3 regions of the Syntrophomonas erecta subsp. sporosyntropha genome follow, and region 1 is predicted to be linked to each of the others. Evidence: riboswitches for the same ligand, from Rfam matches in the RefSeq annotation. Region 1 holds a riboswitch; each other region holds the start of a gene.
What was found. Region 1 has a riboswitch for molybdenum cofactor ahead of ACZ5Q0_RS12820 ([FeFe] hydrogenase, group A). Riboswitches for the same ligand answer to the same signal wherever they lie in the genome.
Positions count from the first base shown of each region.

Region 2: it holds a riboswitch for molybdenum cofactor, as region 1 does, so the genes downstream of both, ACZ5Q0_RS07005 (Ig-like domain-containing domain) here and ACZ5Q0_RS12820 ([FeFe] hydrogenase, group A) in region 1, are expected to answer to the same signal.
Region 3: it holds a riboswitch for molybdenum cofactor, as region 1 does, so the genes downstream of both, ACZ5Q0_RS06170 (ABC transporter substrate-binding protein) here and ACZ5Q0_RS12820 ([FeFe] hydrogenase, group A) in region 1, are expected to answer to the same signal.

Region 1 covers NZ_AP042459.1:2,631,860-2,642,528, reverse strand. Annotated here, with positions in the region: gene ACZ5Q0_RS12825 (iron hydrogenase small subunit) at 1-268, opposite strand, end outside; gene ACZ5Q0_RS12820 ([FeFe] hydrogenase, group A) at 282-1,445, opposite strand; molybdenum cofactor riboswitch at 1,723-1,843, opposite strand; molybdenum cofactor riboswitch at 1,899-2,020, opposite strand; gene ACZ5Q0_RS12815 (AAA family ATPase) at 2,480-5,239, shown strand; gene ACZ5Q0_RS12810 (TerC family protein) at 5,296-6,099, opposite strand; gene ACZ5Q0_RS12805 (YbjQ family protein) at 6,620-6,934, shown strand; gene ACZ5Q0_RS12800 (HRDC domain-containing protein) at 6,949-7,104, shown strand; gene ACZ5Q0_RS12795 (CAP domain-containing protein) at 7,287-8,060, shown strand; gene ACZ5Q0_RS12790 (PucR family transcriptional regulator) at 8,388-9,623, opposite strand; gene ACZ5Q0_RS12785 (IS3 family transposase) at 9,769-10,635, opposite strand.
Region 2 covers NZ_AP042459.1:1,437,744-1,448,412, forward strand. Annotated here, with positions in the region: gene ACZ5Q0_RS06990 (alpha/beta hydrolase) at 1-179, shown strand, start outside; gene ACZ5Q0_RS06995 (HD domain-containing protein) at 217-774, shown strand; gene rnr (ribonuclease R) at 831-2,936, shown strand; molybdenum cofactor riboswitch at 3,480-3,598, shown strand; gene ACZ5Q0_RS07005 (Ig-like domain-containing domain) at 3,793-4,611, shown strand; gene ACZ5Q0_RS07010 (FecCD family ABC transporter permease) at 4,611-5,624, shown strand; gene ACZ5Q0_RS07015 (ABC transporter ATP-binding protein) at 5,719-6,465, shown strand; gene ACZ5Q0_RS07020 (ABC transporter substrate-binding protein) at 6,466-7,581, shown strand; gene ACZ5Q0_RS07025 (hypothetical protein) at 7,916-8,659, shown strand; gene ACZ5Q0_RS07030 (hypothetical protein) at 9,111-9,344, shown strand; gene smpB (SsrA-binding protein SmpB) at 9,627-10,097, shown strand; RNA gene ssrA (transfer-messenger RNA) at 10,485-10,669, shown strand, end outside.
Region 3 covers NZ_AP042459.1:1,244,418-1,255,086, forward strand. Annotated here, with positions in the region: gene ACZ5Q0_RS06130 (glycosyltransferase family 2 protein) at 1-94, shown strand, start outside; gene ACZ5Q0_RS06135 (hypothetical protein) at 379-945, shown strand; gene ACZ5Q0_RS06140 (hypothetical protein) at 1,017-1,244, shown strand; gene ACZ5Q0_RS06145 (patatin-like phospholipase family protein) at 1,313-2,197, shown strand; gene ACZ5Q0_RS06150 (ribbon-helix-helix domain-containing protein) at 2,281-2,442, shown strand; gene ACZ5Q0_RS06155 (GntR family transcriptional regulator) at 2,897-3,262, shown strand; gene ACZ5Q0_RS06160 (ABC transporter ATP-binding protein) at 3,259-3,954, shown strand; gene ACZ5Q0_RS06165 (hypothetical protein) at 3,944-4,681, shown strand; molybdenum cofactor riboswitch at 4,821-4,940, shown strand; gene ACZ5Q0_RS06170 (ABC transporter substrate-binding protein) at 5,073-5,921, shown strand; gene ACZ5Q0_RS06175 (ABC transporter permease) at 6,136-6,855, shown strand; gene ACZ5Q0_RS06180 (ABC transporter ATP-binding protein) at 6,830-7,564, shown strand; gene spoIIR (stage II sporulation protein R) at 8,067-8,651, shown strand; gene ispE (4-(cytidine 5'-diphospho)-2-C-methyl-D-erythritol kinase) at 8,775-9,641, shown strand; gene ACZ5Q0_RS06195 (GntR family transcriptional regulator) at 9,641-10,336, shown strand; gene ACZ5Q0_RS06200 (nucleotidyltransferase family protein) at 10,352-10,669, shown strand, end outside.

The DNA.
Region 1 (10,669 bases):
CACTTACTGGCTTCACTTCTCCGGGGGATAGGAAATCTTTATACAGCTGGATAATTTCTGGATTTTCATGAGATTTTCTTATAGCCATTTTTTCATCCAGACTGTAAAGTCCCGCCGCCCTTTCAGAAATGTAGTCGGAACTGGCGGCAAAAACGTCTACCCCAATTTTGGCCATGACACCTGCAAATATTGCTGTTACGGCCAGCATACCAGTACCTTTAACAAACTGCCTTCTGGTAATACCAGCTTTTTCGGAAAATATGCTCATTCTAATCCCCCCCTCAGTAGGTGTCTCTTCTTATCGGTTGTCCACCGCCGTTAATGCAACCACCGGGACAATTCATGACTTCAATGAAATGATAGTTACTACGTCCATTAAGAACATCTTCTATAATGTTGTCTACATGTTTGATACCGGTTACAATGCAGACATTAACTGGAATTACTTTACCAAGTTGTTTAACCGGGATTTCTACCGTGGCTTCCCGTACGGGCTGCATGCCTCTAACAGCTTTAAATTCAACTTTATCGAGGATTTCACCGCTTAAAAGTTCGTAAGCGGTACGTAAAGCCGCTTCCATAACCCCACCAGTCGCTCCGAAAATAGTAGCTGCACCAGTTGATAATCCAATAAAACGATCAGCTTTTTCATTTGGTAAAGAAAGGAAATCAATTCCAGCTTCTTTTATCATTTGGGCTAGTTCGCGGGTGGTAATCACTGCATCAACATCCTGAAAACCGCTGGCTATCATTTCCGGCCGGCTGCATTCGTATTTTTTAGCGGTACAGGGCATTACCGACACTACGAATATATCGGTCGGGTTAACCCCCAGCTTTTCTGGTAAATAAGTTTTAGCAATAGGGCCAAACATTTGCTGTGGAGATTTGGCCGAAGATATGTAGGGCAATATACGGGGAAATTTATCTTCGGCATATTTGATCCAGGCTGGACAACAAGATGTGAACTGGGGTAGAGGCCCTATGTCTTCATATCCTTCAACCCCCAGGGCGTTAAAAACCCGGTAAATGAGTTCGGTGCCTTCTTCCATGATAGTAAGGTCGGCAGTAAATTCGGTATCAAAAACCTGGTCAAATCCTAGTTTTCTTAGGGCAGCATACATTTTTTCCTTTACATTAGTGCCGGGAGGTTGTCCGAATTCTTCCCCCAAAGCCACCCTAACTGCAGGGGCTTCCTGTACCACTACAGTTTTGCGCGGATCTTTAAGAGCCTGTTTGACCTGTTCTACCATACTGATATCTTCTATGGCCCCGAATGGACAGCTTATCAGACATTGTCCGCAATTAATACATTTACCCACATTAATCTGGTGCTTCTGGCCTAAGGTACCACTGATAGCACCAGTAGGGCAAATGAAGGAACAATGGTCACAAGCTTTACATTGGCTTGTAACCTTGATAATGCCCTCACTGACTACTGTGTTCAAATCAATCCCTCCCCATTGTGTAGTCTATCAGGCTATTTTTGATAAACTATGTCACCTCCTTGTTAATGATTTTATCCTAGACTTCGGGGGAAAATAACTTCCCCCGCTAGTGGAGGATCTTATTATATGTTCCGGGATTATTTATAAGTAAAATTAATCCCGGTGATTTTTAAAAGGTACCCGCTTGCGGGGATGCAAGCGGGAAGAAAAAGATTGGGATTGAATAAAAAATAGTCGCATCTGGTAAAAAAGACACGACTATTTATTACCTGTTTTAAGCAGGTTGGTCATATCTCCTTTCCAAAACACGGGAGGCACAACCGTTTCCAGGTGCACCCATCGGCCCAAAAACCATAGCCTATAGCCACAGGCTCAGAGGCTCGGAGAATTATTAAATTATAAATTAAAATAAGGACAGCACGTTTTGCAAAAAGAGCATACGAAAGCTGTCCTTTTATTTCCTCTTTTACTCCTTTCCAAAACACGGGAGGCACAACCGTTTCCAGGTGTACCCATCGGCCCAAAAACCATAACTTATCGCCACAGGTTTAAAGGGCTCGGAGTTTATATTTAGTTTGGATAAGTTTAGCATAAATGGTACTATTAATCAACACTTTTTGGCAATATTTATGATAGCTAATCTTTTTGGTTCCTGCCGTATCTTAAATAAAAAGCAGTTTTGCAAACGTTTGCCCGCAGCTTCTTGCTATCAACTCCTATATATTAACCTATGTTCTTTTGAACAATTAATGCATCTTTTCATCTGGATGCATAGATATAAAATATATAGCCCTATTAGAAGGGGAGAAAGGCAAAGTAAGGGGTTAGGCAAAACCTTCCCACCAAAGGTAATTTAAGGGCTGCTTAAGAAAGGGATTTCCTTTTTTAGCAGCCCTTTGTTAATGAAATATTCCAATTAAACTGGATTTCATTATAAACTAATAGTATGTATAGAAAATCCCCAACCGGGGAGGGGAGTGGTACCAGGTTTAAAATGAGGGGAATCATGACTTATAAAAGGGGAGGCGAAAATAATGGACCAACTCATACAGGTATGTGGTGACCCTACAGTAGATTGGTTTAGAATCCATAACGAAGATATCATTGTACGAGGCGGAGTATATTACTGGAAAAAACAAAATGAGGTTTCCAGGGTACGATTAAGTTCAAATCCAGGGGGAACCGCCATGATCCTCCGATTGCTAAATGAAATGATTTCTGAAAAATTGGCTAGAGTTGAAGGAGTAACCATAGATGAGGAGTTACTGAATAGACCTAAGGATAATAATATAACGACCTCCTGGACAGTGTGGAAGGATTTTGTTAACCCAGGTTTTGTCCATAGCTCTTTTCGTTTAGAAAAATGGCTTGAATTTGAACCAGGTAACTGGGATTATGCTTCGGCAAAGCTAAATGGCTATCCAGATTTATTAATAATTCATGATAGTGATCTGGGCTTTCGTAATAATAAAGAGGGATGGCCGGAGGTTTTATCTGACGATTCCGGAGAAAAACTACCTGGTGATATTATATATAAACTAGGTCAATATAATGATGATCCTAGCAATCCTTTGCTTGCTAGGATTGCTGAATTAGGGTTAGCAGATAAAACCACCATATTAACTACTTTAAGCGACCTGCGTTCCTGTGCTGTCAAGATAGGAATATCATTGTCATGGGAAAGGATGCTAGACGAGGTAGTTACGGCTGTATTCAGTACGCAGTGTCCTTTTGTTGACCAGGAAGGTAAACATTTAAAATATAAACAGGTTATTGTTAGTATTGGTGCTAGTGGGGCTGTAATTGTCGGCAAGGATAAAAGCACCTTAATTTTTGATCGCAGTGGCCAGGAAGGTGATTTTGCCAGCCTGTTTCCCGGACAAATTATGGGTTACAACACATGTTTAGTAGGGGCACTGGCGGCTGACTGGGCTCAAAACCCGGAAACAATAAATTGGACCCAGGCGACCTGTACTGGAGTTAAATTAGCTCGTAAACTTCATGTTCTTGGTTATGAAGTTATCGAGTGCGATGGAAATAAACATCTGCAATTCCCGGGTAAAGCCATTGCTAAAACCTACTGGGAGTTAAGATCTACTGAAAAGAAAAAAGAAAGTGTGCTCTATAAGCAGATTGGTGATTTGGGAACCTTTACTCTGGAAAACCATATCCTAACCAGTAAATTGAATCGGGACAATTGGACTATTCTGGAAGAAACTTTACTAAAACAACAGCAAGCTGAAGGATTCTCACACGATCCGCAGAGCGCTGTCAATGAATGTGCCAGAGACATTGTTATTAAAGGAGCCCTGGAAGCCCTAGCTGATGTTCCCATCGAAACAATCGGTGCCTGGTCCAGTGCAGACCGGCAGGAAATAGAAGGGGTACGCAGCGTAAATAATGCCATGAAGGATTATCTGGGAATAAAGAATCCGGAGTTACCCCTTTGTGTTGCGGTATTTGGGCCTCCCGGATCAGGTAAATCTTTTGTGGTGAAAGAAATAGCCAAAGGGCTGGGTATAGCGGAAGATGCTCAGTTAACATTTAACCTTTCTCAATTTGAGTCTTACGAAGAGCTGCAGACCGCCTTTCATCAGGTACGAGATCTTAATTTAAAAGGCAAACTGCCTTTGGTATTCTGGGATGAGTTTGATACACCTTGTGCCGGACAGCCCTTAGGATGGTTACGCTATTTCCTGGCTCCCATGCAGGATGGAGTATTTACTGATCAGGGAGTTTCTCATCCTTTGGGTGGCGGTATTCATGTTTTTGCAGGTGCCACTAGATATTCTTTTCAAGATTTTCAAATGGGAGACAACCTGGAGGATCGTAATGCTAAAAAGCCAGACTTTATCAGTCGATTACGTGCCTATATAAACATCAAAGGAATCAACGGAGATCCGAACACAGTGGAAGATAGGCTTTACACGATCCGCAGGGCCTTTATTTTAAGACAATACCTGGATACTTATGCCCCTCAGATTAAAACCGATGATGAGTTTGAAATCGAAGCCGGCGTTCTGGATGCTTTCTTAAGGGTAACTAAGTATTCTCATGGTGCCCGGTCAATGGAAAATCTGATTAAAATGAGCAGTATAGCTGATAAACGTAAATTTGAATTATCATGTTTACCACCTGATCATATTTTAGGAATGCATGTAAATGTTAAAGAATTTAATGATTTAACCTATTTAGGACACCGAGAAATGCTCAGAATCGGTGTTGTAGGACATACCAAGCTGGATCAAAGCCAGATAGCTAAATTAGAGCAAGCCGTAGATAAAGTGATTGGTTTTATCGAAAATCGTGTACCCAAGCACTATATGACAGTTTACTCTTCATTAGCAAAGGGAGCTGACCGTATGGTAACCCGTCAGTTATTAAACCGGAAAGCATCCCAGTTAATAGCGATATTGCCGATTTCTAAGGATAAGTATATAGATGATTTTGGCCCATCTGACGATTATCGTGTCGATAGTGAGGGAGCAGCACTACGGCAGGAATTTAAGTACTGGTTATCACAGCGAGCCATTGAAGTTATTGAAATGTCTCCTTCACCTACCCGCTGGGCTGCATACCTTAAGGCCGGGCACTTTATTGCTGAACAAAGTGATATTCTAATTGCAGTATGGGACGGGCAAAAGCACCAGAATTCAGTTATCGCCCCAATTGTCGATAGAGCCGAACAACTCAATAAACCTATTTGCCATATCTGGGCAGATAACTACAAAGCAGGTCCCCCCCAGACCAGTATAGGACTAAAGCTCGGAGAAACAACCTACAAGAATTTCTAAAAAAAGGAAGCAAAGGGGCGGTCCCTTTGCTTCCTTTCCTTAGTATTTATAAATATTTATACTGCCTTTTTAATCGCAGCTGCATTTTGTACCGTTTTTGATTCATCTTTGGATAGGAACCATCCTGCTACAGCGATAGTTATTAAAACTAACCAGAAAGTTATTTTCCAAACTGGTGAATGGGGTATAGTAGGGGATAGGACATGTAATCCTGGGTGGGCCAGCGAATGAATTGCCAGTTTAACCCCCACCCATCCTACAATTAGATATGCAGTAGTTTCTAATCCTGGTTTTTGTTTTAGCAGGCTTATTATATATGTAGCAGCAAATCTTACACAAATGAGACCTATAAAACCACCTATAAAGGCGACTAAGAATTGAGCACCATCCATACCGCCAATGTTAGGCAGATTTGTAACCGGAAGGCTAACCACTAATGCTATAGCAGCTAGAATAGAATCTACAGCAAAGGCTATATCAGCCAGTTCAACCCTTAATACCGTTCCCCATAAGCCAGGGGCTTTTTTAGATCTACATTTAGTTTCATCCTTAGCATCACCGGGTTTATTATCTTTAATATGACTTTTATAAATATGACTAACAGCGATAAACAATAAGTATGCTGCTCCTATAGCTTGGATTTCCCATAGATCAACTAGGTAGGAGATAACAAAAAGAGAGGTAAAGCGAAATACAAATGCTCCAGCCAGTCCATAGAACAATGCTTTTTTAGTTTGTTCATCAGGTAAATGCTTAACCATAACCGCCATTACTAAAGCATTATCAGCAGCTAATAAACCTTCTAAGGCAATGATTATTAACAATGACCAACCATATTGAAATAATAAAGCCGATTCCATTATATAGCCTCCTTACAACTAGCTAAATTGTTTAGTAGGAACAAAAAACGGCCCTCCATTTCTGTGCAAAATAAAAAAACCTATGGCACTACATAAGAATGTGCCATAGGTCTCGTTTAGCAAAATAAATACTTTGCCCGATAATACCAGACAAAAAATTGACGAGATTGTTGATATTATCCGCTGAACTACTCCCCTATGTTCTTTTGTTATAATAAACCAAATTTTTGTTATTTTCAATAGGGTACTATTTTTTAATTGAATCCACATTAAGCGGGTCGGTTAACAATCAACTATATCTGTCTTTATTTATAGATTTCCCACGTCTAAAGATCGGCATTTTCAATAAGTAATGTCACTAAAGCACCTTACTAATACTTTTACCCGCGACAATTTTTTAACCTAGTGAGCGGCTGACTGTTTCAGGCTAGGTGGACTTAGAAAATTTTGTATAATGATCTTCGGCTTATGATAAGATTATGATAATATATTTTAAAATTGAAAAGGAGGATTTTCATCTATGATTCTGACAACTACACCTGGTATAGAAGGCCAAACCATCCGTGAATATATGGGCCTGGTGGCTGGTGAAGCCATTATGGGCGCCAATGTAGTTAGGGATATATTTGCTAGTATCACCGACATTGTAGGGGGACGCTCCGGTGCTTACGAAACCAAACTAAGCGAAGCCCGCCGGATTGCTATTGATGAAATGACCGATAAGGCCCGTCGGCTAGGGGCCAATGCTGTGGTAGGTATTGACCTTGATTACGAAGTAATCCGAGACGGGATGCTGATGGTATCCGCCAGCGGTACTGCAGTGAAAGTCGGTTAAGTTGCCAAAACAGGTTGCCGTATTATATATATACCAATGCTCAGCTCGAAGAAATTATTGCACTAATGCCGGAAACATGTCAGGAATTAATGCAGATTAAAGGTTTTGGAGAAAAGAAATGCAGTAAATACGGAGATGCTATTATAAATATTGTTAATAAATTTAAATAAAAACCAGATTAAACGTGATGGTGCCATAAACCACCTACTAAATCCACTGGCAAGTTTTTCCGGCAAGTGTGTTCATTGCCCAATACTCCCTTAATTAACCTATCTTGGATTAATACTGGTAGAATTTTCAACTAGCCATACGGTAATATATTCAGTTAATTTAAGGAAAAGGAGGTATGGCTATGAAAAAAATTCTAGTACCTGTTATAGCCCTTTTTCTTATCCTGGTACCCATACATAGTCTCAAGGCTGAGACAAATCAGGTATGTTCATCCCAGGGTACACGGCTGGTATTAAGGAGCGATTTATGTCGTTCAAGAAGTACCAGTGTCAAGCACCAATTCCCGACTATACGGATCCCAAGATGGGATAATGCTGATCAAAAGAGTGTAAGAGTAATCTACAACAGCAGAGGGAAAACATTGACCCGGGTTCCTTCACAAACAGTACCGGTGCCAAAGCAACCGACTTTTCAACCGAGTCCGGTTCCTGCAAAACCGGCACCTGTATCGACACAACCCTTGGCTCCAACACCTGCACCCGAGCCAACTCCGGCACCAGCACAGGAACCGGCAAATTTCTCTGCTATGCAAAAAGAGATGCTGGGTTACATAAATGCGGAAAGGGCATCTGCCAATTTGCCTTCGTTAACCCTGGACCAAAAGCTATGCCAGGGAGCCTATCTCAAGTCACGCGATATGGCAGTTAACGGATATTTCAGTCACACTTCACCGACCTATGGTAGTCCCTTTGAAATGATGAAAAGTCAGGGTATTACCTATAGGACAGCAGGGGAGAATATAGCTAAAAACACTAGTGTAAAAGGTGCCCATAATGCATTTATGAATTCAGCAGGTCATAAAGCCAATATTCTTAACCCGGGATTCGGTAAATTAGGGTTGGGTTTTTACCAGGAAGGACAGTATTTGTATGTTACCCAATGGTTTACAAACTAAAACTTATGAGCGGTAACTAAAAGGGAAAAAATCAGGGGGCAGTTTTGAAGCAAAATTGCCTCCTGATTTTATTACCAATGCTATGCCAGAGAGCCTATCTTCAAATCCTGGGACATAGCATTAATAGCGTTTTCAGCCACAAGTCACCGGCTCATGACAGTTGTCTTTAGATAACAAAAAGGGCGAACATAGCAAAAAGCTAGCGTTAAAATGCCCAAAATGCATTTTTAAGATGCGGTAGGTTTAATGCCAGGGTGGCCAGCTTTATAAAAGGGTATTGGTAGGGCTATTTTTAAGAATAACTAAATATCCAGCTAAATACTTATTTTAACCGCCAATATTGACCGGCTTAAACCCAGTTGATATTTCTTCTGCCTTCATAGTATCTAGGTAACCTGTAGCCTTAAGGGTATCCCACACCTTTATAGCAGTATACAATTCTACTCGAGTCTCCATTTGCGAAAGATCGACATTTAAAATCTGTTCAATTTTGTTCATCCGGTAGTAAAGAGTATTAACATGAATAAAGAGGCTGTCAGCGGTTGATTTGATATTTACGCATGAATCAAGTAATTGCCGTAATGTAGGCAGTAACTCACCTTCATTTTTACAATCATGTTCAACTAATAAACCTATCCTTTGTAAACAATAATCTTTGATGGCATGAACATCCTGGGAGAAAACACCATAATACACTCCTAAATCTGAAAACTTTTGAATTAGACTATTTTTACCGGTTAAATGAATAAGAGCAACAGTTATGCGAGCCTCATGGTAGCTTTTTAATATATTACTAAGCGGGTAGATTTGTCCTATGCCAATACAAATCCTAATTCTAAAGCGTTCCTCAACCATTACTTTATAATTAGTAATATTTTGCGGCAAAACAGCCTTAAGGTTGTGCCATTCTTTATCTCCCTCATAAACAGGAATTAGCATAATTAGACATTCATTACCTATAACCGGGATTATGTCATAGCCTTCTTTTTTAAAAAACTCATTAGAATATGACTTAAGCAGATGCCAATCAATTTCATCATACGCAGATTCTTTACGGACTAATAAAGCAAAATAGGATTCATAGATATTTAAATTTCGTTCACTTAATTGGAGAATATCTTCCATGCTAGAGGTACTTTGGCCTAAAAAGTATTGTTGAAGAGCTTTCTCGAAGGATTTTTTGTTTTTGTTCAATTTACAGAAGTAACACTTTATAGCTAATCTCGTTACTCTAAGAACCGAGAGGTAAGAAAAAATCTGGGGTTCGCGGCCTTTAACTACAACATATGCACTAGAGTTATTATAGTTAATACGATAATAAAGTGTTTTGCTTTTTTTATTAAAATAATACTCTCTACGCTTAGCTTGACCGGGAATATTGATAAAGAAATCATCAACACTAATATGACAATCACTTATCTCCGGATAATAAATACGCCCATTATAATCAGCAATTATTATAGACGTTTCCAGAGTTGATTCAAGATATGATGCAACAAAAGCTAAACCTTGGTCTAATACTCCTTCTATTAAAATATATAGGTTTTGGGGTTTATTAGACATTATGCCACCTCTTTTGCTTAATCATATTAGCCTAAGTAATTGCAAGAAACCGGACTGACCCCCTAATATTGTACAAAAACTCTTAATGTCTGGCTGATACTTAGAATTTGAAAATTTATATAAACTGGCTTTGCCAGGATCATTATTATACCCTTACAGACTGGATTTTTAAGGATTTCTGCTGTAACAGGTGGTACGCTTCATTTGGAGTATGATATTTCAAACTGGAATGAATCCGCACTGCGTTGTAGTCTTTTATGAATTGGCTTACCGTATCGTAAGCTTCGGCATAACTTTGGAATTCATGCTTGCTCAGACATTCTCCTTCTAGGATGGCATTGAAAGATTCAATGTGAGCATTTTTATTGGGTGTACGACAAGGAATACGCTCATGTTCAACGCCGAATTTAATACAGCTTTCATCAAAATGATGACTGATAAACTGTGGCCCATTGTCACTTCGGATGACTAAATCATCGGTTCCATATACCTGACGTTTAAACATGGCTGCCTGTACAGTACGTGCAGCATCCTGAGCATTACAGTTTAGGCCGATGTGGTAATCCACAATAACCCGATCAAACACGTCTATGATAGGCAGAATATAAAAGAAACGGTTTTCTCCAGTAATATAGCCGTATTTGAGATCGATTTCCCACAGACGATTTGAAGAAGTAATTTCATGGTTCCGTGCCAGTCGTCTGGGATGCTTTGCTTTAAGTTTACGCTGCGGTTTCAATATATCCAGTTCTTTACACAAACGATATACTTTCTTTTTATTGATGATAAGCTGGTATTTCCGTCTGAGCGCCCAGGTTAATTTGTGGTAACCATAGTATTCTCCTTCAGCGAAGATGAGTTCACAAAGCCATTCTTTAACCTGTTCATTGCTTACAAATCTGCCATCGTTAGTGCAGGTACTTGCAGTTGTCGGGTGGCCGCCTCTGTGATTAAGTGCAGAAACTGGATGCTTCAAATGGTAATAGTATGTTGAGCGGCTAAGCCCGACCAATCGCAATACAAGGGTTTTATGATATCCTCTTGAT
Region 2 (10,669 bases), 1.2 Mb from region 1:
CTTTAGAAGACGAGTCCGTTCACCCCCGTAGTGCTAATTTTATAGCCTCCCGGGTAGAGCATAATCAGGTGAAACAGGTTATGCTATCTAAATCAGGTCATATAGCTACCATGGGAAAAGAAAAAGATTATATCAGCCAGGAGATAATAAAGTTTATCAGTAAGATTAATGGGGATTAATTTACTAATAATGGAGTAAAGGGGGATTCATAAAATAATGACCAGAGAAGAAGCTTTTGAATTATTAAAACAGCATCTTAAGAATGAAAATCTAGTTAACCATTCATTAGCGGTGGAGGCTATAATGCGTGGTTTAGCTGAAGAGCTGGGAGAAGATGTTGAGCAATTTGGGATTACCGGTCTTTTGCATGATATAGATTACGATGTTACTGGTGACGATCCCCAGCGGCATTCCCTGCTGGGTGCGGAGATACTGGAAAAACACGGACTGCCGGCTGGGGTGGTTTATGCAGTAAAGGTACATAATGAAATTCACGGGCTAAAACGACAATCTTTGCTGGATAAGGCCCTTTATGCAGCTGATCCGGCCAGTGGCTTTATTATTGCTGCTGCTTTGGTGCGTCCTGATAAAGATCTAAATAACGTACAGCTTAAGTCTTTGAAAAAACGTTTCAAAGAAAAAGCCTTTGCCCGTGGTGCCAGCCGGGAACAGATGGCTGCCTGTTCCGAACTAGGTTTAGAATTGGACCAGTTTTTAAACATTGCTCTGGAAAGTATGAAAAAAATTGCCCCCTCGTTAGGTCTAAATGGGTAAGAGTTAGGCTTGTGCGGGGAATAATACCTGTTAAGACCGCCTGTGAGGAGGAAAATATGATTAATAGAAATGAATTGCTGGATTTTATGCACCAGGAGAGCTATCGTCCCTTAGCTTATCACGAATTGATGGCAGCCCTAGGGGTAGATCCTGTGGAAGAGGACAAGTTCTGCAAAACCCTGGGCAGGCTGGAAAAGGAAGGGGAGATCGTTAAGACTCGCAAAAACAAATACGGTCTGCCGGAAATGATGAATCTTACCCGGGGTATTATTCGCCTCAGCCAGCGGGGTTATGGCATTTTACTGCCGGATGAGCCTGGTTACCCCGAGATTTTTGTATATGGGAAAAAACTTAATGGAGCTATGCACAGTGATCGGGTTATGGTGCGTATTCATCAAAAGGCGCATAATGATCAACGGCCCGAGGGAGAAGTGGTGCGGGTAATCAGCCGGGCCAATAAAGAGTTGGTGGGCACCTATGAGAAGGTCAAAAATCTGGTCCAGGTAATCCCCGATGATTCGCGCCAGATTTACCCCATTTATGTTAAACCGACTAAAAAATTAAAGGTAAGTAATGGGGACAAGGTGGTAGTCAAAATTACGGCCTGGCCGGATAAAAACCGTTCACCTGAAGGCAGGATTATAGAAGTGTTAGGAAAAAAAGGCCAGCCTGGTCTGGATATTGAGGTAGTTATAAAAAAACATGGTCTGCGGGTACATTTTCCGGAGGCTGTACTAGATGAGGCCCGCGAAGTAGCGATAAATCCTTCCCAGGAGGAAATAAACTGCCGGCGGGATTTGCGGGCTATAAAAATGGTGACTATTGATGGTGAGGATGCTAAAGATCTGGATGATGCGGTATCAATTGAGCGAACAGAGGGCGGTTACCTGCTGGGCGTACACATTGCCGATGTTTCCCATTACGTTAAAGAGGGAGGAAAACTGGATAAAGAGGCCTGCGCCAGGGGAACTAGTGTATATCTGGTTGACAAGGTTTTGCCCATGTTACCTCCGCAACTTTCCAACGATGTCTGCAGCCTAAATGCCAGGGTGGATCGGTTAGCTATAAGCTGTATGATGGAGATTAACCAGCAGGGCCGGGTGTTAGACTATGACATTTTTAAGTCAGTTATCAATATTGATGAACGGATGACTTATACGGCAGTAAATAAGATATTAGTGGAAAATGATGCCGCTACCTGTGAGCGTTATAAAGAACTGGTAGAAGATTTCCGATTGATGAAAGAGCTGGCTGATATCCTGCGCCAGGACCGAAGTTGCCGGGGGGCCCTGGATTTTGATTTCCCGGAATCGAAAGTTATCGTAGATGATAAAGGGTTTCCGGTTGAGATTAAGAGATTTGAAAGAGGTCCCGGGGAAATGCTTATTGAGGATTTCATGATCAAGGCTAATGAAGTTATAGCAGAACACCTTTACTGGCAGGAGATGCCCATACTATACCGGGTTCATGAAAAGCCTGATGAGGAATCTTTAAACAAGCTCAACCTGGTTTTGGGAGTATTTGGCCATCGCATCCGGGAAAATAAAGTGGAACCATCCGTTTTTCAAAAAGTACTAATGGATATTAAAGGGCGGCCTGAGGAGCAGTTGATTGCCCTGGTTATGCTGCGTTCCATGAAACATGCCCGTTATATGCCCCAAGCTTTAGGGCATTTCGGATTAGCTTCTAAATTTTACTGCCATTTTACCAGTCCGATACGTCGTTACCCGGATTTAATTGTACACCGGGTGTTAAGTGCCATACTGGAAGGTAGTATGAATGCTCGTAAAAGATCCCGCTGGGAAAGAAAAATGACCAGTTTTGGGGAGCAGGCCACTGTACAGGAGATGAAGGCGGAAGAGGCCGAACGGGAATTAGTGGATATTAAAAAGGCCCAGTATATGCACCAGTTTGTGGGAGCGATTTTTGAGGCACGTATTTCTTCCATTCAATCATTTGGCTTTTTTGTTGAGCTGGACAATACGGTAGAAGGTTTAGTGCATATATCCAGTATCGTCGATGATTATTACCAGTTTAATGATCGCAACTACACCCTGGTTGGTAACCATACCAGCCGGCGCTTTTCCATAGGCGATCCGGTCAAGGTACAGTTAGTCAGGGTAAATGTCGATGATGCCAAAATTGATTTCGAATTAGTGTAGGAAGCAAGGGAAGGGTCCCTTTGCTTCCTTTTTGTTGACCAACATGTTTATAAAATCGGGACTTTGTCCATTCTATTATGAAAAGACAAGGTTTACCGGGAGCCGTATACGAGGCCCCTATGTACGGTCCTGTGGGAGGGATGATGCTGCAGCAAGCTACTGTAGCATTATCCTGCTCGATTTGGCTTCTTAACAAGATCACACTACGGGAAGAAAAGGGACCGTCTGAATGTGTGAAAGCCTCAAAAACCTTATTTAGTCCACTGCTACGCATAATATGCGTTGTAAAACGGGAATAGGGAGGTGATCGCGCATATTTATACAATACTCCACTATTTTTCATACAGGCTGCCGTTGAATTGGTAGCCCTACACCCCCTACACCCCCTACACCCCCTTGCTTCCCTCTCTGCTTTTTAGGGTTCGCATGGTCACAAACGTTTTTATTATGTATAGTTAAAATTTCCCTGCCAATAAATTAATAAAAATGGCAGGAATTTGGCTTTAGGTGTAGAAATTCAAGAATCAACAAGTAAATAATTTTGTTTGTAGTAATTTTCGAGTTTTTTAGCCTAAGGCGGTTGCTATGGTTAAAAGGCCGATAGGGTATAGCGGGAAACGGCTGTGCCTCCCGGAGCGGAAAGAAAATTGACAGGACATTAGGCGCTGGCTAAACCTTTACTGGTTTAACTTGTGGCTGGATTACTAAAGGTCAGTTGTGATTTTCCGCAGCTGACCTTAGTTTTTTATCATAGCTTCGGTAGCTCCCCTTCATCCCGTAGCGGGGGTAGAGGTAAAGGAGAAAAGGGGAGAAGGGTTGGAAAGTTGATTAATACTTTAATCAAGGGGGAGTAATTTTGCTACGAAAACGGATACCTGGTGTACTGATAGTTTTTATTCTGACCTTTTGCCTTTTATTAGGAGAAGCTTATACTATGCCTGTTTGGGCCGGAGATGGCTCAGGAGGCGGTAAAAACCAGCCGCTTGCTTTGGTGACTTCAGTACCGGCTCATGGTCAATCAAATGTTAGCCTTCCTGTAGAGATAAAACTTACTTTTAACAAGAATGTTGTGTATATGACGGTACGGGATAATAACCAGCAATGTTTTGCCTTATATTCGGAAGACGGACAGCAGGTACCAGCCGATATTATCATGGCTGATGACCAGGTAGAATTCGAAAAAAGACGGGATGTAATTGTTAAACCCCGGGTGGGACTACAACCTGGCATTACTTATACAGTTAAGGTATCACCACAGCTAGAATCTAAGAGTGGCGTAAATCTAGGTCAGCAGGCGGTGGTAAGTTTTACTACTGCCGGTGTAAAAACGGGGGAGAATCAAGTGAAAAATAGCACCGGGGAAAATGAAAAGACAACTAGCCAGAATAGGGCCGATACCAATGAAGCGGTTTCCTCTAAAGTGGATGACCAGGTGTCTAAAGATAATAATCAACCTGTTGCCAGTATTTCTGAAAACGATAGCCATAGTGGAGGCCATAACGATAGCAGGGATGATAAAAATATAGAAGATGATCCCGCATCGAAAATAGTAAAGACGGGAGCAGCAGAACAGTCCCCTAAAAGCGACCCGAATAATAATTTTAAAATAACTGCGGCTTTGTTGGCATTGGCAGTAGTTATAGCCGGCTGGGCTCTGTATAAAAAGAAAAACTAATGAAGACTGCCAAGAAACATTGGATTTATTTGCTGCTCATAGTAGCTCCTCTGGTTATAGCTTTTGTTTCACTTTTTATCGGTAGGTATCCGGTTTACCTGACTGAGGTCACTCAAATACTTTGGTGTAAGGTAACCACAGCAGTGTGTGATCTACCTTATATACACCAGACAGTAGTCTGGGAAATACGCTTGCCCCGGGTTATATTGGGTTCCATGGTAGGAGGATGCCTGGCAGTTAGCGGAGCGGCTTTTCAGGGGCTGTTCCGTAATCCCCTGGTTAGCTCCGGAATTCTGGGGGTAAGCGCAGGAGCAGGTTTTGGTGCTGCTCTGGCCATTATTTTATTTAACTCAATCGTTTCTACGTACTCATTTGCCTTTGCTTTTGGAGTGCTGGCGGTAGTGTTGAGCTACCTGATCAGCCGGGTTTATAATACTACTCCTACCATTATGTTGGTTTTAGGAGGAGTGATCGTTTCATCGGTTTTTTCCGCCCTCATTTCTCTAGCCAAATATTTAGCTGACCCGGTAGACCAGCTTCCGGCTATTGTTTTTTGGCTTATGGGCAGCCTGGCATCAGCCCGGTTCCGGGATATAGCCATAGCTGGTATACCGATGCTGGTTGGTACTGCCGGTCTTTTAGCAATCCGGTGGCGGATCAATGTATTGTCAATGGGGGATAAAGAGGCCCATGCTTTAGGCATTAACACAGCCCTTAATAAGGGTTTGGTCATTGCCTGTGCTACTCTGGCAACTGCGGGAGCCGTATGTGTAAGTGGAATTGTAGGCTGGGTAGGTCTAGTTATTCCCCATATTGGTCGTATGCTGGTGGGTAATGATAATCGGGTCTTGATCCCGGCCAGTTTTTCGCTGGGAGCCTGTTTCCTGGTATTAGTTGATGATCTGGGGCGGATTATGACCGGATCAGAGATACCCCTGGGGATTTTAACGGCCCTGGTGGGGGGACCATTCTTTGTATATCTTTTAAAAAAGACTAAAGGGGGAGGGTGGTAGTATTAGTTCTTTACTCGAAGCCCGAGATTTAACTTTCGGGTATAACAGTCATCCGGTACTAAACCATATTAATTTTACTATCACCCCGGGTGAGATATTTTGCCTGCTGGGACCTAATGGTTGTGGGAAAACAACTTTACTGGATTGTGTTTTGGGTTTGTTAAGACCCCAGCAGGGGAAAGTGCTATTGAATGGAACTTCTATTAAAGATCTTGATGCACCCAAAATTGCCCGGCAGGTAGCCTATGTACCACAAAGTCATGAAAAAACCTTTCCCTACACAGTTATGCAAATCGTTTTAATGGGCCGGGCTTCTTATATCAGCATGTTTAGCTCGCCTAATCCGGAAGACATTGAGGTTGCCGAACAGGCTTTGGAATTGGTCGGTATCAGCCGGCTTAGGGATCGGCCCTACACTCACCTGAGCGGTGGAGAGGGACAGCTAGTCATGGTGGCCCGGGCCCTGGCGCAAAGGACTCCTCTAGTCATCATGGATGAGCCAACTGCACATCTGGATTTCAAACATGAACTGACCATTATGGAAACCATTGTTCATCTGGTTCGACATACTGGATTATCAGTATTGATGGCTACTCATTTTCCCAACCATTGCTTTTATTTTGAAAACAGCGGTATTCAAACCCGGGTGGCTTTAATGAACCACAATAAATTCCTGGCCGTGGGGAGGCCGGGTGAGGTGCTGTCAGAACGAAATTTAGGCCAACTCTACAATGTCCGCACTAAAGTAATGACCTGGGACCTGGGCGACAGCCACCAACTAAAACAGGTGATCCCTATCAGTACCTTAAATAATGATCTAACGTATGAAAGGATGAAGTAAATGTCCCGTGGGAAACACTTAGTGCGGTTAAGTCGTCTGCTGATGTTATTTGTTCTACCGGTGGTGGTCAGCTTGCTATTAGTAAGCTGTGGTGGACAGTCTGACCATACTGCACCGGTTGCCGATAAAAGCCAAAATACTATAACCGTGGTGGATTCCGTAGGCCGCGAAGTAGTGGTTCCGGCTAATACAGAGCGGATTGCCTGTTTATGTCCGGAATACGGACATGCTATGGTCATGTATGGGAAAGGAGATAATATTGTAGCTGCAGTAGGTGGAATGCAAAGGGATTTACTCCTGCTTAAAATGCATCCCCATATCAAAGATGTACCAGTTCCCAAATCAAGTGGGGTCATCAATATCGAGACCCTGGCTACATGTAAACCGGATCTGGTTTTCGTTAAAGGGGATACCGTAAATAATGAAGCCGAAATTCATAAATTAAATAAAGCGGGTATACCTTTCTTAACAGTAGAATTTAATAGTATAAAGGACCAGCAGCAGGTAATGGCCATGATAGGTAAAACCGTAGGCAGCGAAGCTAAAGCGGCTAGATATAACCAATACTACAACGATTGTATCGAACGTGTGCAGCAAAGGGTAAAAGATATTCCGGCAGAGAAACGAGTTCGCATATACCATTCCCTTAACGAAGCCACCCGTACTGATAGCCTGGGCACCCTACCGGCTGACATTATGGAAGCAGCATGGGTTATTGATGTTTCAGTTCAAGAGCAGTTAAAAGTAATGGATGGGAAACATTTTGCCAGCCTGGAACAGATTATGTTGTGGGACCCGGATTATATATTATGCAATGACTACAATGTGGTCGGCTATATTAGGGATCATGAACAGTGGGCCCCTCTTAAGGCGGTTAAAAACAATCGTGTTCTAGCTTTACCTAATGGGGTTTCCCGCTGGGCCCACCAATCATCTTTGGAAACCCCCCTGGCCGTAATGTGGATTGCCAAAACCATATATCCCCATCTGTTTACTGATCTGGATATGGAAAAGGAAACCCGCTATTTTTACAAAGAGTTTTTTAACTGGGATCTGGATAACGAGACTATACAAAATATATTAAACGGTCAGGGAATGCGGGCTCCTAAACAATAGTTTACGGGACTAAGCTTTTGCTTAGAAGGTTATTAACAACAAGGCTGCTAGTTCTCAAGCAGCTGAAGTTCAGTTCGGATTCAGTTTGCTGCCAAGTTATCTGCGAAACTGTAACGGGGAGTGCTGTATTATTCTTGGTGCCGGACGGGGCAGCATTTTCGTCCCCTGTGCCATGGTTGGCGGCTTACTTAAATATGATTTTCAGGATAATCTGGCTGCTGCGCAGTAATCAACTTTTAAATAACAAGGCCTAAAATTCCGATAATAGGTATATACCAGTTTACCAACCATTTTTAGAAAGCATCCGGAATAGGAAAATATGGAGGTAAAGGCAGTGAGAGTATTAGTATGTATTGATGATACTGACAACCTCGAAACTAAACGGGGAACCGGGGAATTGGCTTCAGAAATAGCCGATGAACTAGAAAAGCGTGGCTGGGGTAAGGCTCAGCCTGTTACCCGTCACCAACTCCTGGTTCATCCGGATATTCCTTATACTTCCCATAACAGCTGCATGTGCTTTGATGCGGAAATTAAAGAAGAATATCTGGATAACTTAATCAGGTTCTGCGAGGAGTATCTAGTTAATGAAAGTGCCCCTGGTTCAGATCCAGGGTTATGTGTGGTGGTTCCTGACCGTCTGAGCCAGCCGGGCTGGCTAATATCTTTTGGCTTTATGGCCAAGCAGGAGGTATTAACTAAAGAAGATGCCTACAGCCTGGCTGAAGAGTTAAATGTACACCTTTCTGAACATGGCGGAACCGGGCAGGGGGTCATTGGAGCTCTGGCCGGAACTGGTTTACGGTTAAGTGGTAATGATGGACGTTTCCGGGGCAAGATCAAAATAAAAGAGCCGTATGAGATTGCTACTGTTGATGAAATCTGCTCCCAAAGCTATGTGGAAATAGTAAAGAGCCTGGATGAAGGTATAGTGCTGGCTGGAGATGAACGGGTAAGACTTGGCGAGGTAGTAAAAGCAGCCTTAATGGATGGTAAATCAGTATTACTGGTCAACTCCCAGCCCGAAGATGAGGTAAAATGGCAAACCTGTTCTAAAAACCAGATGAAAAATTATTAAAATGCCAACATGATTACGTTTTTTAAAACCGAAAAACTGATATCAGTTTCCAGGAGCAATGTCGTTATAATAAACTATGTTACGCTTTTGTAACGCCATCAGGGGAATGTCAGTGTATGAAAAGTGCTGGAATATTCTACAAATATGCACAATCATCTCGCGATTCCTGTTTCCGGTCGTATATTATGTGTAGCGATGGATTTGAATACAGGTTTTTGGGTTTTCACACCGCCTACCGGGTATGTTTATTTTAGGAATACTCTCCTACAGTTATCCAGACATAATATTACCAGAAGTTGATAATCATTTTTAGCCGAGAGTTGAAACGTCGGGTTATGAAAAATAGAGGTTATAAAACTCTTTAGACCTTATGAATCTCTTAGCCAGGAGCCAGGCAAGAATTGTATTTATCGGTTTATTTCTAAAGTTGTGATAACAGGGGGGAATCAATATGTGGAGATTAAATACCCGGGGAAATTATGAATTTCTAGGGGGAAAAGAAGATTGGGATGCGGCAGCCCGGGTTGCGGAGCAGTGTTCCTATTATGCAGACGATGACGAAGATGAGATGACTGCAGAAGAGCCTGTATCCTGCTATAATTGCCTGTACCGGCGCTGGACAACCAACTCTTTTATATGCCAAAAAGTTAAACAAGGGGATGGCAGGCTGAGCAAAAAGTGCTGAAGGCTGTCTATTCTGTTTTCTGGTGCGTAGTAATCCATATAAAATAGGTGTTAGGTTTTAACACAATCGGGCTATAAAATCATCTCGGCCCCGGGGCTGTATTGTCGAAATGAGTGGTATCTGGAGGGCCCCCCGGTACTATCCGAATCTGCTGCCTTGACTGCTGTTAAAAGTTAAGCTATAATAATATATGTAATTAGAGTAAAAACCCTGGCCTTGGAGATGAAGCTTATTCTAAGGTGAGGGTTTATTTTTGCTTAACCAATAATTGGGGTGTGCAATATGGGCAAAAAAACGGGGATCAAACCGGTTATTGTAAACCGTAAAGCCAGACATGAATATCATATTAAAGAGAATTTTGAAGCAGGCCTGGTTTTGGCCGGCACGGAAGTAAAATCTTTGCGTATGGGCAAGGGAAACCTTCAGGATGCTTATGCTACAGTAAGAAATGGCGAGGTGTGGGTAATTAACTTTCACATCAGCCCCTATGAAAAAGGTAACCGTTTTAACCATGATCCCTTAAGGCCTAAAAAGCTGCTTTTGCATCGCCGGGAGATTAATCGACTCCTGGGATTGCAAAAAGAAAAAGGTTACACCCTGATTCCTTTAAAAGTGTATTTTCGGGATGGACTGGCTAAAGTGGATCTGGCCGTGGCGGTTGGTAAAAAGCTTTATGATAAGCGGGAAGACATTGCCAAACGCGATGCGGAGCGTTCCATAGCCCGAGCCCTGCGGGAAAAGGAAAAATTCTAACCGGAGGGGAGCAGTGGGACATCAGCCTTTGTGAAAAGTGCTGGAATATTGTATAAATACGTGCAATCATCTTTCTATTCCTGTTTTCCGGCGTATATTATGCGTAGCGATGGATTTAAATACAGGTTTTTGGGTTTTAACACAGCCTGATGTTCCCAGTTTTCCTTCTGTTGTTAAAACTTTATAAAAATAGTAAACTGAATTTATCTTATTGCCTAAAAAACTTTATCCTGTTATCTACCCGCCAGGCGGGGCGGAGGCCCGGGTGTCACAACCAGTAATCGGATTACAGCCTAGTTAGCAATACCTGGGGAATATCCATGATTGCACCGGTTGACAACCATTTATTAAGGTATTATCATTGCTGATGCAGTGGATAATAAATAAGGGGGCGTACTGGTTTCGACGGGGGATAAGATGGGTTGAGTAGCGAGCCGAGTTGTCGCCAGCTCGTTAAAAAGGTGAAAACTTTCTAAAATAACTGCAGAAGATAATTTTGCATTAGCAGCTTAGTGCTGCTCGTCCGGTCAGGTGTCCTCGCGGCCTGGTGCAGGGCGTCACTTAGTGAGGGT
Region 3 (10,669 bases), 1.3 Mb from region 1:
TCAGGAGCAGGGTATACGTATCTATTGCCATCCGGGTATTAAGTGTAATCATATTATGGAAGAAGATTATTCCGGGATCAGGTTAAATGAATAGCCTTGCCAGGGTAAAGGGTAATCATTAAATTTTTTTGCGAGGAGATCAGCGTAGTCGGCCTGATCCAGCAGTTATCGGATGGCCTAGTCCCGAACTTCGGTAAAAAAAGCCCATTGATGATATTTTTTATACCAACCCTATTCTGGAAAGGAAAGCAAAATGTTGACGGGAGTAATCACATTTTGTCACCGCAGTTCATAGTATATCCTAGAAAATGCAAATACAAATTTCTACAGGCCGGTAGTTGTTAGGCCATTAGAGAGAAAAAGGAGGGAAAGGAAGACATGGCTGAACTGAAGTGTGAATTTCCTGAGGGTTGTAGGTTAGATTTATGGGCTAAAGTTATAAAAGCTAAGTTTATTGACAAACAGGTAAAAGTCTTGGATACCATGTTTTGTGTTCCAGATGAGCAGGTGGGAGGTAAAATTACCTGCATAGAAGATATTAAAGTAAAGGTGCTCCAGGCTTTTGAAGATTTGCAGTGCTTTAACCGGGTAAAGATCTTTATTGACTATGAGGTAATCCTGTTTGTGGTGGTGGAGGGTGAATATCAGATAATCACGGTAACTGATCGCTATGAGCAGTCTATTGAATTAGATGAGTTTGATCCTCCCCTAACAATCGAAGAATTCCGTGCGGAAATCGAACAATCAGAAATTATACTGAAAAACTGGTCCTTTGATTTCGAAATCAAAGGTAATTGTGAAGATCCTTCTAACCCTTGCAATCTTACTACCCCCATCAAGGGTACTTGTGTAGGACTCCGTGTGTTTGTCGACATTATTGATAAACTGGGTAAAATGCATGATGTTATCGTATTTGGGGAGTTGGATCCTGAAGTGGACTTCTAAAGCAAGCTGTAGAAGGCTTTATGCTCGGCATACTTTTGCCGGGCTTTATTTTCTTAATCCGGAGGGATGGTATGCAAGAAGTAAGTAATATTCGCATATCCCGTAAACAGAAAAACATCATGCGGGCTCAATTAGAAAAAATCGTAGAGATTCACCGGGATTTAGATAAAAGGATAGAAGCATATGAAAATATAACTGAGGTACCCGAATACCGGAAGTTATGGAGTGATTTAAAAGGGCGCAATAGCGAAACTATTCAGGTAGTTTCCCGCTATATGGTTATGAAATGCAACCGCTGAATTTAAGAAGCCAAACCAGGTGGTGCCTGGTATTTAGCGTTCCATAAAACAACTATGCGGGTGATAGTATGCCTGGAAATAAAAGAAAAACTATAGGTCTAGCCTTGGGAGGAGGGGGCCTTAAGGGTCTGGCTCATTTAGGTATCCTTCAGGTATGGGAGGAAAACCATATACCGGTTAATTTTTTATCTGGAACTAGTGCGGGTAGTCTAATAGCAGCTTTGTATGCAGCGGGAATGAAATTATACCAAATAGAAAAAATGGCTTTAGGCCTTAATCCTGGCCACTATCTTGATTATAATGTAGCCGGCCTGATGAAATACCTGTTAGGCTGTTATTATCCTCCTTTACGTTCGGCTTTGGAGGGGATTGTTAAAGGAGATAAAATCGAAAAATTGGTTTATGAACTTACCCAGGGTAAAAGTCTTTTGGATTGTCGTTTACCTATAGCCATTGTAGCCTGTGATATAGATTCGGGTCGCCAGGTGGTTTTTACCAACCGGCTGGTGAAAGTAAAAGATAAAAACACTATAATTATTACTCGAGCTTTGCTAAGTGAAGCAGTACGCGCCAGCCTATCCATTCCAGGTACTTTCGTTCCTTACTATTTTAAGGGCTGCCAACTGGTAGACGGAGGGGTAAAAAATATGGTTCCGGTGGATATATTAAAGATCATGGGGGCCCAATATATTGTAGGGATCAATCTGGGGCGGGAAATTTATCAGGAAAAGGTGCAGGGAATTCTTCCTATAGTATCTCGCTCTATTGATATCCTGGCCTATGAAACATCTAAAGATGAAGAGCAACTTTATGCTGATCTAGTAGTTTATCCTGGCGTGGATTCGGTTGATCTAGGGGATATACATCGAGCTCCGGAAATAATCCGGGCAGGCCGCCGGGCCATGAGGAGTCAGGTGGAAGAAATAAAGCGTGGTCTAGCTGGGGAGGAGTAACAGAACCTCTCCCTATTACATATAATATCCACAAAGCATCGTGAAGAAAATCAACGGCTTCATCAGGCGGGGAGGGGGTTAAAATGGCTACCGATAAATTCGAACACGCCACCTTTTATCTAACGCGCAAACAAGTGGAAGAGATAAAAAGACTGGCCAGGGATCAGCAAATCTCCCGAAGTGCACTGGTCAGGATGATTATACGTGAATATCTGGCCCGCGAGGAGGAACAAAAAACGCAATAAGGGTTTGCAAGAAGACAGCTGCTATGGCTGCTCCCGCAAGGAGAACAAAAAGTAAATAAGCACACAGGAGGGCACTTCTACGGGGGTGCCCTCTTAAAGTATTTAATCAATAATTTACGTGAGGGGCTATTCTTTCCAGACTTGGTATGAAGCTGACGAGGTTATGGTGGACGAGCTTGTCTTGTAACGGAAGAGTGGCGGGAACCCAGCTATGGTTCCCGTTGGTTAGGATGGACGAGCTTATTTTGTAATGAGAGCAGATAGCAGGCTAAGTCTGGAAGATTAATAAATAGTAAAGAACTATTTTATTTATCCCGGTCGGGAGGGAAGATATAAGGAGGTTAAATACCCAGATTTATAGGTGGATAAAAAAGATAAAGCTTGACAACAAATAAAGAGAGAGCTAATATAATAGTGCACTAGTTAATTAATGCACTAGGCAGGTGAAAAATTAATGGACTTTAATGCTACCCAACCTATTTATCAGCAAATTATTGATGATTTCCGGAAAAGGCTAATAAGGGGGGAGCTGCAAAAAGGGGATCGGATTCCTTCCCAGAGGGAATATGCGGAAATGGCTCGGGTTAATCCTAATACAGTTCAAAGAGCTTACCGGGGGATGGAAAATATGGAGATAGTACAAACCCTCAGGGGACAAGGTACCTACATTTGCATATCCCCGGAAAGGTTAGCACAGATTAAACATGAAATGGCGGGCGGTGTTCTAAGTTATTTTATAGAGGAAATGAAATCTCTCGGCTATTCCGGAGTAGATATGGTGCAGCTGCTTCAGGAAAAGATTAAGGAGGATGAAATATGATTGAATTTAGGGAGGTCAGCAAGCATTTTGGCAGAATCCAGGCCCTGGACAGGCTGACATTTACCTTTCCAAGGGGCCGGATTATTGGATTGTTTGGCCCTAATGGAGCTGGAAAATCAACTGCCCTTAAGATGATGGTAGGATTAAACCGGCCTGATCAGGGAGAGTTAAAAATAGATGGAGAAATTCCACTGAAAACTAGAGATCGTATCGCCTACCTCCCAGAAGTAGATTACTTATATCCTTGGATGACTATTGGGGCAGCAGCTGCCTTTATCAAATCTTTTTATACAGATTGGGATGAAGGTAAATATCAGGACTTATTGGCTTTTCTCAACCTGGATAGGGAAATGAAAATAAGCCGGATTTCCAAGGGCCAACGAGCTAAGGCTAAGCTATTACTAACTGTTTCCCGTCGTGCCCCCTATTTGTTAATGGATGAACCCTTATCGGGAATAGATGTTCTAACCCGTGAGGAAATTATAAATACGTTGATTCGCGATTACCGTGAAGGGGAGCAAACCATTATCATTTCTACCCATGAAATTGCTGAGGTAGAAGCCCTGGTAGATGAGGTGGTGTTCTTAAGTGCAGGTCGTATAAAACTGGCCGGGAATGCAGAGGACTTGCGTATAGAAAAAGGCCTGTCCCTGGTGGGCATGATGAAGGAGGCGTTTCGTGATGCCAACTAGCAGCGGAAAAATGTTAGGTAGCCTATATAAAAAAGAAATGCGGGAACTAATCCCAGAAATTATAGTAATGGTTATAGTCGCCATAGTTTTAAACAGTTTTATTTATTTTCGGCTGGGGCCTAATCCTAATATCGTTGTATTACCGCTATTTCTGCTATTAGGCCTGGTGGGCCTGATGCCTTTTGTTTCCTCATTTCGCTTGCTGGGTGGAGAGTGGAACAACAATACCATTTATCTTATGATGTCACTGCCGGTAAAAGGCGGCCTGATTTTAGGAACCAAACTAATGGCTTTGATCAGTGAATATATAATCGGTACCGTTATTGCTGGGATTTGTGCCGTGGCATTTATAATGGCTATACAGCCGGAGTTATTACCGGATTTATTAGAGATAGCTGGGATAGAAGGACTATGGGAATATCTATGGCTGGCTTACCTGGGCAGTATAGTTTTTTTGCTCTATCTTATCAGTATTAGTTTTTTCAGCCAGGTAGTAGGTAAACTAGTTACCCGATTATCAGGACTAGTTACCGCATTGACGTTTTTGGTGACCCTGTGGTTATCTGGAAAATTTTCTAACCTAATATTCCCCGAGTTGGGTAATATAGCCAGCCCGGATGGATTTCCCAGCAGGATGGTTTCAGCAGGTATAGGGGTATATCTGGTAATAGTGGTGCTGATCTTTTTGATTACGGTGCTTGTGTATAATAGCCGGGTGGAGTTATAGCTTAATGGTTAGACCCATAAAACCGGGCGGTTCATCCGTCCGGTTTTAATATATTAACATCTTTAATTATAAGTCGGTACTTCCAGCTTATGGTTGAAAAAAATCTAAAATTCGACCATAATGGAGAGGAAAGACTATCTCATTTATTAATCTCCGAACCCTTATTCCTAAGACAGCCTGGTTATGGGATAAGAGTCGTTAGGGTATATCTGGAAACGGGTATGCCTCCCCTATGGAAAGGAGATGATGCCGACAATACCTACCAGGAAATGGTCGGATCTACTTATCCTTGGGGCACGAGTGGAACCGATTTTTTTATGCTTGATGCCCATGTTCCGGCCAGATATGCTAATAGTGCCAGTTATTAATTAAATAATGGGAGGGTTTAAGTATGCGAAGAAAGGCATCGATTTTTGCCATTTTAATGGTTTTCGTACTTTCGGTTCTGGTAATGGGATGCGGCCAGAAAACACCGGCACCGGCAGAAAACCAGCCAGAGAAGGTTTTAAAGTTAGCCACTACTACTAGTACTGAAGATTCTGGATTACTAGATGTTTTATTACCGGAATTTAAAAAGGATACTGGCTATACAGTAGATGTAATCGCAGTAGGTACAGGCCAGGCTATTCAAATGGGAGAAGCCGGCGATGTTGATGTAATCCTAGTACACTCCCGGGCGGCTGAAGATAAATTTGTGGCAGATGGTTTTGGGGTGGATCGTCGCGATGTTATGTATAATGACTTTCTCATCATTGGTCCGGAAGAGGATCCGGCCGGCATAAAAGGGGAAAAGGATGTAAAAGCAGCTTTTACGGCTATAGCTACCAAGCAGGCTGCCTTTGTATCCCGGGGCGATGACTCTGGTACTGATAAAAAAGAAAAGAAAATTTGGGAGGCAGCCGGAATTACTCCTGAGGGAGATTGGTATATTGAATCTGGTCAGGGCATGGGTGATACCTACCGGATGGCAGATGAAAAACAGGCTTATACTTTGATTGACCGGGCTACCTATCTGGCTAATCAAGACAAATATCGTCTGGTTACTGTGGTAGAAGGGGACCAGCTGCTCTTTAACCCTTATGGCGTTATTCCTATTAACCCGGAAAAATACCCCAATGTAGACTATGAAGGGGCTACTAAATTTGCGGAATGGTTAACTTCAGAAAAAGGACAGAAGATGATTGGTGAGTTTGGCAAAGATAAATATGATCAGACTTTATTTGTTCCTGATGCGAAATAGTTAATATAAATGCCGGGAGAGGGCCTAGGAGGGCTTTCCCGGCATTTATATATGAGTTGGATTTCGTTGTCCAAACTTCCGGATTAGCCTGTTAAAATGTACAAGTATGGAGAGCGATGTTAACGGGCCATGGTAGAACGCCTGCGAAGGCCCAGTGGCTGAAGAGGGCCAGCGGAAATAAGTTCGCAATTCCTGTAATGGGAGGTTCATTGTTTTGGATATTATTGGACCGGGTTTTAAGGAAGCTCTGGAGTTGATTATAAGCCTGGACCCCCAAATTTTTCAGGTGACCGTATTATCTTTACAGGTATCTCTTGGTGCCCTGGTAATTTCTGCCCTGCTGGGTATTCCTACTGGGGCGGCTTTTGCCTTGAAAAACTTTAAAGGTAAGCAGGTAGTATTAAACTGCATTTATACCTTAATGGGACTTCCCCCGGTACTGGCAGGATTAATCGTGTACCTTTTATTAACCTATCGGGGACCTCTGGGACAATACGAATTATTGTTTACTCCTGCAGCTATGGTGGTTGCCCAGGTACTACTGGCTACTCCCATCATCTGTGGCTTGACGGCCCGGGCAGTGATGGCATTGAGTCAGGAAGTTTATGACACGGCGGTTACTTTGGGTGCTACTCGTAGACAGGCAGTTCGTACTATTATTCGTGAGGCCCGGGTAGGCTTGATTGCGGCTTTGACCACTGCCTTAGGGAGGGTTATTGCTGAAGTAGGAGCCGTAATGCTGGTAGGGGGAAATATCAAAGGTGTAACCAGGGTGCTTACCACTTCTATCGTTTTGGAAACCCGTATGGGTAATTTTAGCTCAGCGATAGCCATTGGTCTTATTCTTCTGGTTATTTCCTTTTTAATTAACTCGGCCATATTAATATTGGAGAAAAGGACATTTAAGCATGACACCAGTATTCAAATTACATAATGTGATTAAAAGATACGGAACCCGGGAGGTTTTAAATATTCAAGACCTTATGGTAGCCGGAGGAGGAATATATGGTATATTAGGGCCTAATGGTTCAGGCAAAACCACCCTGTTAAGAATCCTGGCTCTTCTTACCATTAGCGATGAGGGGAACCTGTCTATACTGGGACAAAAGTTACGCTGGGATAAAAAGCAACTTGTACAACTCAGACGCCAGATGAGCATGGTGACCCAAACCTCGTTTATGTTTCAAGGTTCTGTTTTCTACAATGTGGCCTATGGCTTGCGAGCCCGTCGCCTGAAAGAAACAGAAATTAAAAAGAAGGTATATGCATCTTTGGAACTGGTGGGTATGCAGGGTTTTGCCCAGGCGGAAGCCCGTACCCTGTCAGGTGGAGAACGTCAGAAGGTGGCGATTGCCCGTGCTCTGGCAGTACAGCCCCGGATTGTTTTATTAGATGAACCTACCTCTAACATTGATGCCGCTAGTGCGGTTGAAATCGAAAATCATATCCGTTTTATCAACCAGAAATACGGCACTACCATTATGCTAGTTACCCACAATTTGTTTCAAGCCCGGCGCCTGGCGGACGAAATCATTTTCTTATGGGAAGGAAAGATTTTGGAGCATAATTCCTGCCAGGCTATATTTGAGAAGGCTAGTGATCCACGGACGGCGGCCTTTTTACGGGGGGAAACTTTTTTTTAGAGTGGGGGACCGGATAAACACTTCTTTTCTATCCTTGCTATTGAAAATTTATTTAAAACCTAGAGCTATTATAAAAGAAGTCCAGAAAAGGGTTAGACATCACCATCATGACCTGGTGATGTCTATAATTCCCGGGGGGGGAATTAGGAATTATATGTGGTTGAACTTGTCTGTGGGGAAAGCCACAAGCAAATCCTCTAGATGTTATTGTACTCACTTTCACAAGGGCTGTCAATGATCTGACCAGTGAATTAAGACATTGCCAGGATAAAAGATATTTATCACCATCATTATATTAGATTATAGAAAGGCAAACCAGGGATAATTTACTGGTTTGCCCAGTTACCCATTCCTCTCTACAAAAACTTAACCATATCTGATATACAAGAATGCCTACTAAATGATGCTTTTATTAAAAGAATGAATTTTAATTTGCTGCCTGGTTAAGTTTTAAAAATGAACTTAAGGGAAATACTTAAATAACAGAGAGGAGGACTCATAAATGGGTAAAAAAATATTTATGTTCATTATCATGGTAACATTAGTTAGTTGTACTGGTATCTATGTTAAGGAACTACGGGGAACCCCTCTGCAAGACAGTGTTTTACGCCTACATGTAGTGGCTAATAGTGATACAGTTACTGATCAGACTCTTAAAATTGAGGTTAAAGATGCTGTAATTGCTATGATGAAAGAGGATTTTAGTGGAATCGATGATCTGGACCAGGCTCGGCAGACTGCTGCAGATAAAGTGCCGGACATAAAGCAGGTGGCCGAAGAGGTAGTTGATAAAAAGGGGTTTACGTATCCGGTTAAGGTTAGTGTAGGAGAATATGAGTTTCCTACCAAATCATACGGTAATTTTGTACTGCCCCAGGGAGATTACCAGGCTGTAAAAGTCATTATTGGTGAAGGGCAGGGAAGAAACTGGTGGTGTGTCTTATTCCCGCCTTTGTGTATGGTTTCGTCATCTGATAAGGGGCTTAGTATGGATTCCCGTGCTGAGGCACGGATAAGTTTTAAATGTCTGGAACTGCTTCCCCGGGGTGCCAAATTAGGACAGCTTCAAAACCGGACTGCCGAATAAAAGGACTGAAATTATCGTTATCTAGTTATACCATTACCTTCCCCTGAAAGGAACGGGCGTAATCGTCCGTTCCTTTTTCCATAAGGTAAAGCTATAATGTAAACAAAAAATGGAGGCAGGAATTTGAGTAATTCCCTGATGATTAAAGCCCCGGCGAAGATCAATATTTTTCTAGATGTTAAAGGTAAGCGTCCTGATGGGTATCACGAATTGGAAACGGTTATGCATCAAATCGACCTTGTAGATCAGGTTTACTTAGAAAAATCAACCGGTATAGAGGTGAAAACTAATAATCCTATGCTACCGGAAGGAGAAGAAAATCTGGCTTACCAGGCGGCGTGGTTGATGATGAACCATTTTAATATACCAGGGGTAAAAATATATATTGATAAAACTATTCCAGTAGGAGCCGGGTTGGCGGGTGGAAGTACTGATGCTGCTGCTGTCTTGCGGGGCATAAACCAGCTATATAATCTGGGCATAAATATGACGACCCTTTGCCAGTGGGGGGCCCAGATAGGTTCTGATGTACCATTTTGTGTGTTGGGGGGTACTGCTTTGGTCCGAGGACGGGGTGAAGTACTTACACCGCTTCCTTCCACAATGAGCTTACATATGGTATTGGTAAAGCCCAATTTTGAGTTATCAACCCGTGATGTCTACCAGGCTTTTAACCGGGATAAGGTTGAGGTGTTACCTGCAGGCGAACGATTTCTTGATGCATGGTATAAATGTGATATGATAGGAATGTGCAAAGAAATGGTGAATGTACTGGAGTCAGTAAGTGTTAGACAATACCCGGAGATTTTTTACATAAAACAACGATTAAGACAGACGGGAGCCCTTGTGGCTCTTATGTCAGGTAGTGGCCCCAGTGTTTTTGCCATCTTTGACCAGCAGGACCTGGCCCGGAAAGCAGTTGATTTGATGAATTTGTCTTACCGGGAAGTATATCAGGTTTCATCTTACACCAGTGGGGGTGGATATTGATGGAAGAGAGAAGGCTATTACCGGTAAACCTTGATTCATACAAGCCATTACGTGAGTTGGTTTTGGATGCTATCCGGCAGGCAATCATTACCGGAACTCTAAAACCCCGGGAGCGCCTTATGGAGATCCAGTTAGCTGAAGAACTAGGGGTATCTCGTACCCCTATCCGGGAGGCTTTACGTAAACTGGAAATGGAAGGGTTTATTGTTATGGTTCCGCGAAAAGGGGCTTATGTGGCTGATATATCTTTTAAAGATATTGCGGATATATTTGAAATACGGGCGGCATTGGAAGGCCTGGCGGCGGGACTGGCGGCAGAGCGGATTACTGATGAAGAGTTAGAGGAGATGGAGCGGCTGCTGGTAGAAAAAGCCGAGGCTATATCCAGTAGTAGCATGGAAAAATTAGTGGAAGTGGATACTAAGTTTCATGAGGCTATATATAAGGCTAGCCGTAATGAACGTTTAACTAATATAATTAATAACCTGCGTGAACAGATACAACGTTTCCGCACCAAGTCCCTGTCTTATCCAGGCAGGATGAAACGCTCGCTGGAGGAACATCGCAGTATTGTTGAGGCCATACAATCTCGCGATATACAGCAGGCCCGGCAAGTGGCTCAGGAGCATATAGAAAACGCTGAAAATATTATGATAGAAGCGATCAAAAAGGACGGATTCCCTTTATCTGAATAATGGAGGTAAACAAATATGCCCTACGATGCCATTATCCTTGCTGGCGGCCAGAGTAACAGTGAGTTGAGGAAAATTGCGCCGTATGATAATGAGGCTCTAATTATCATTGGTAATTACCCGATGATTTACTACGTTTACCAGGCTTTGCGAAAGTGTTCTTTAGTTCGTAATATAGTCATCAGCGGTCCGGTGGAAGCACTACGAACGATATTTGCCCGGGAGGAGAATATTTACTTTGCCAGCGGAGGGGACAATGCGGTAGAGAGTTTTTCTAAGGCGGTAGAGGTTCTAAGAGAAAAAGGGATCAGTAGTAATTTATTAGTGATGCCTACG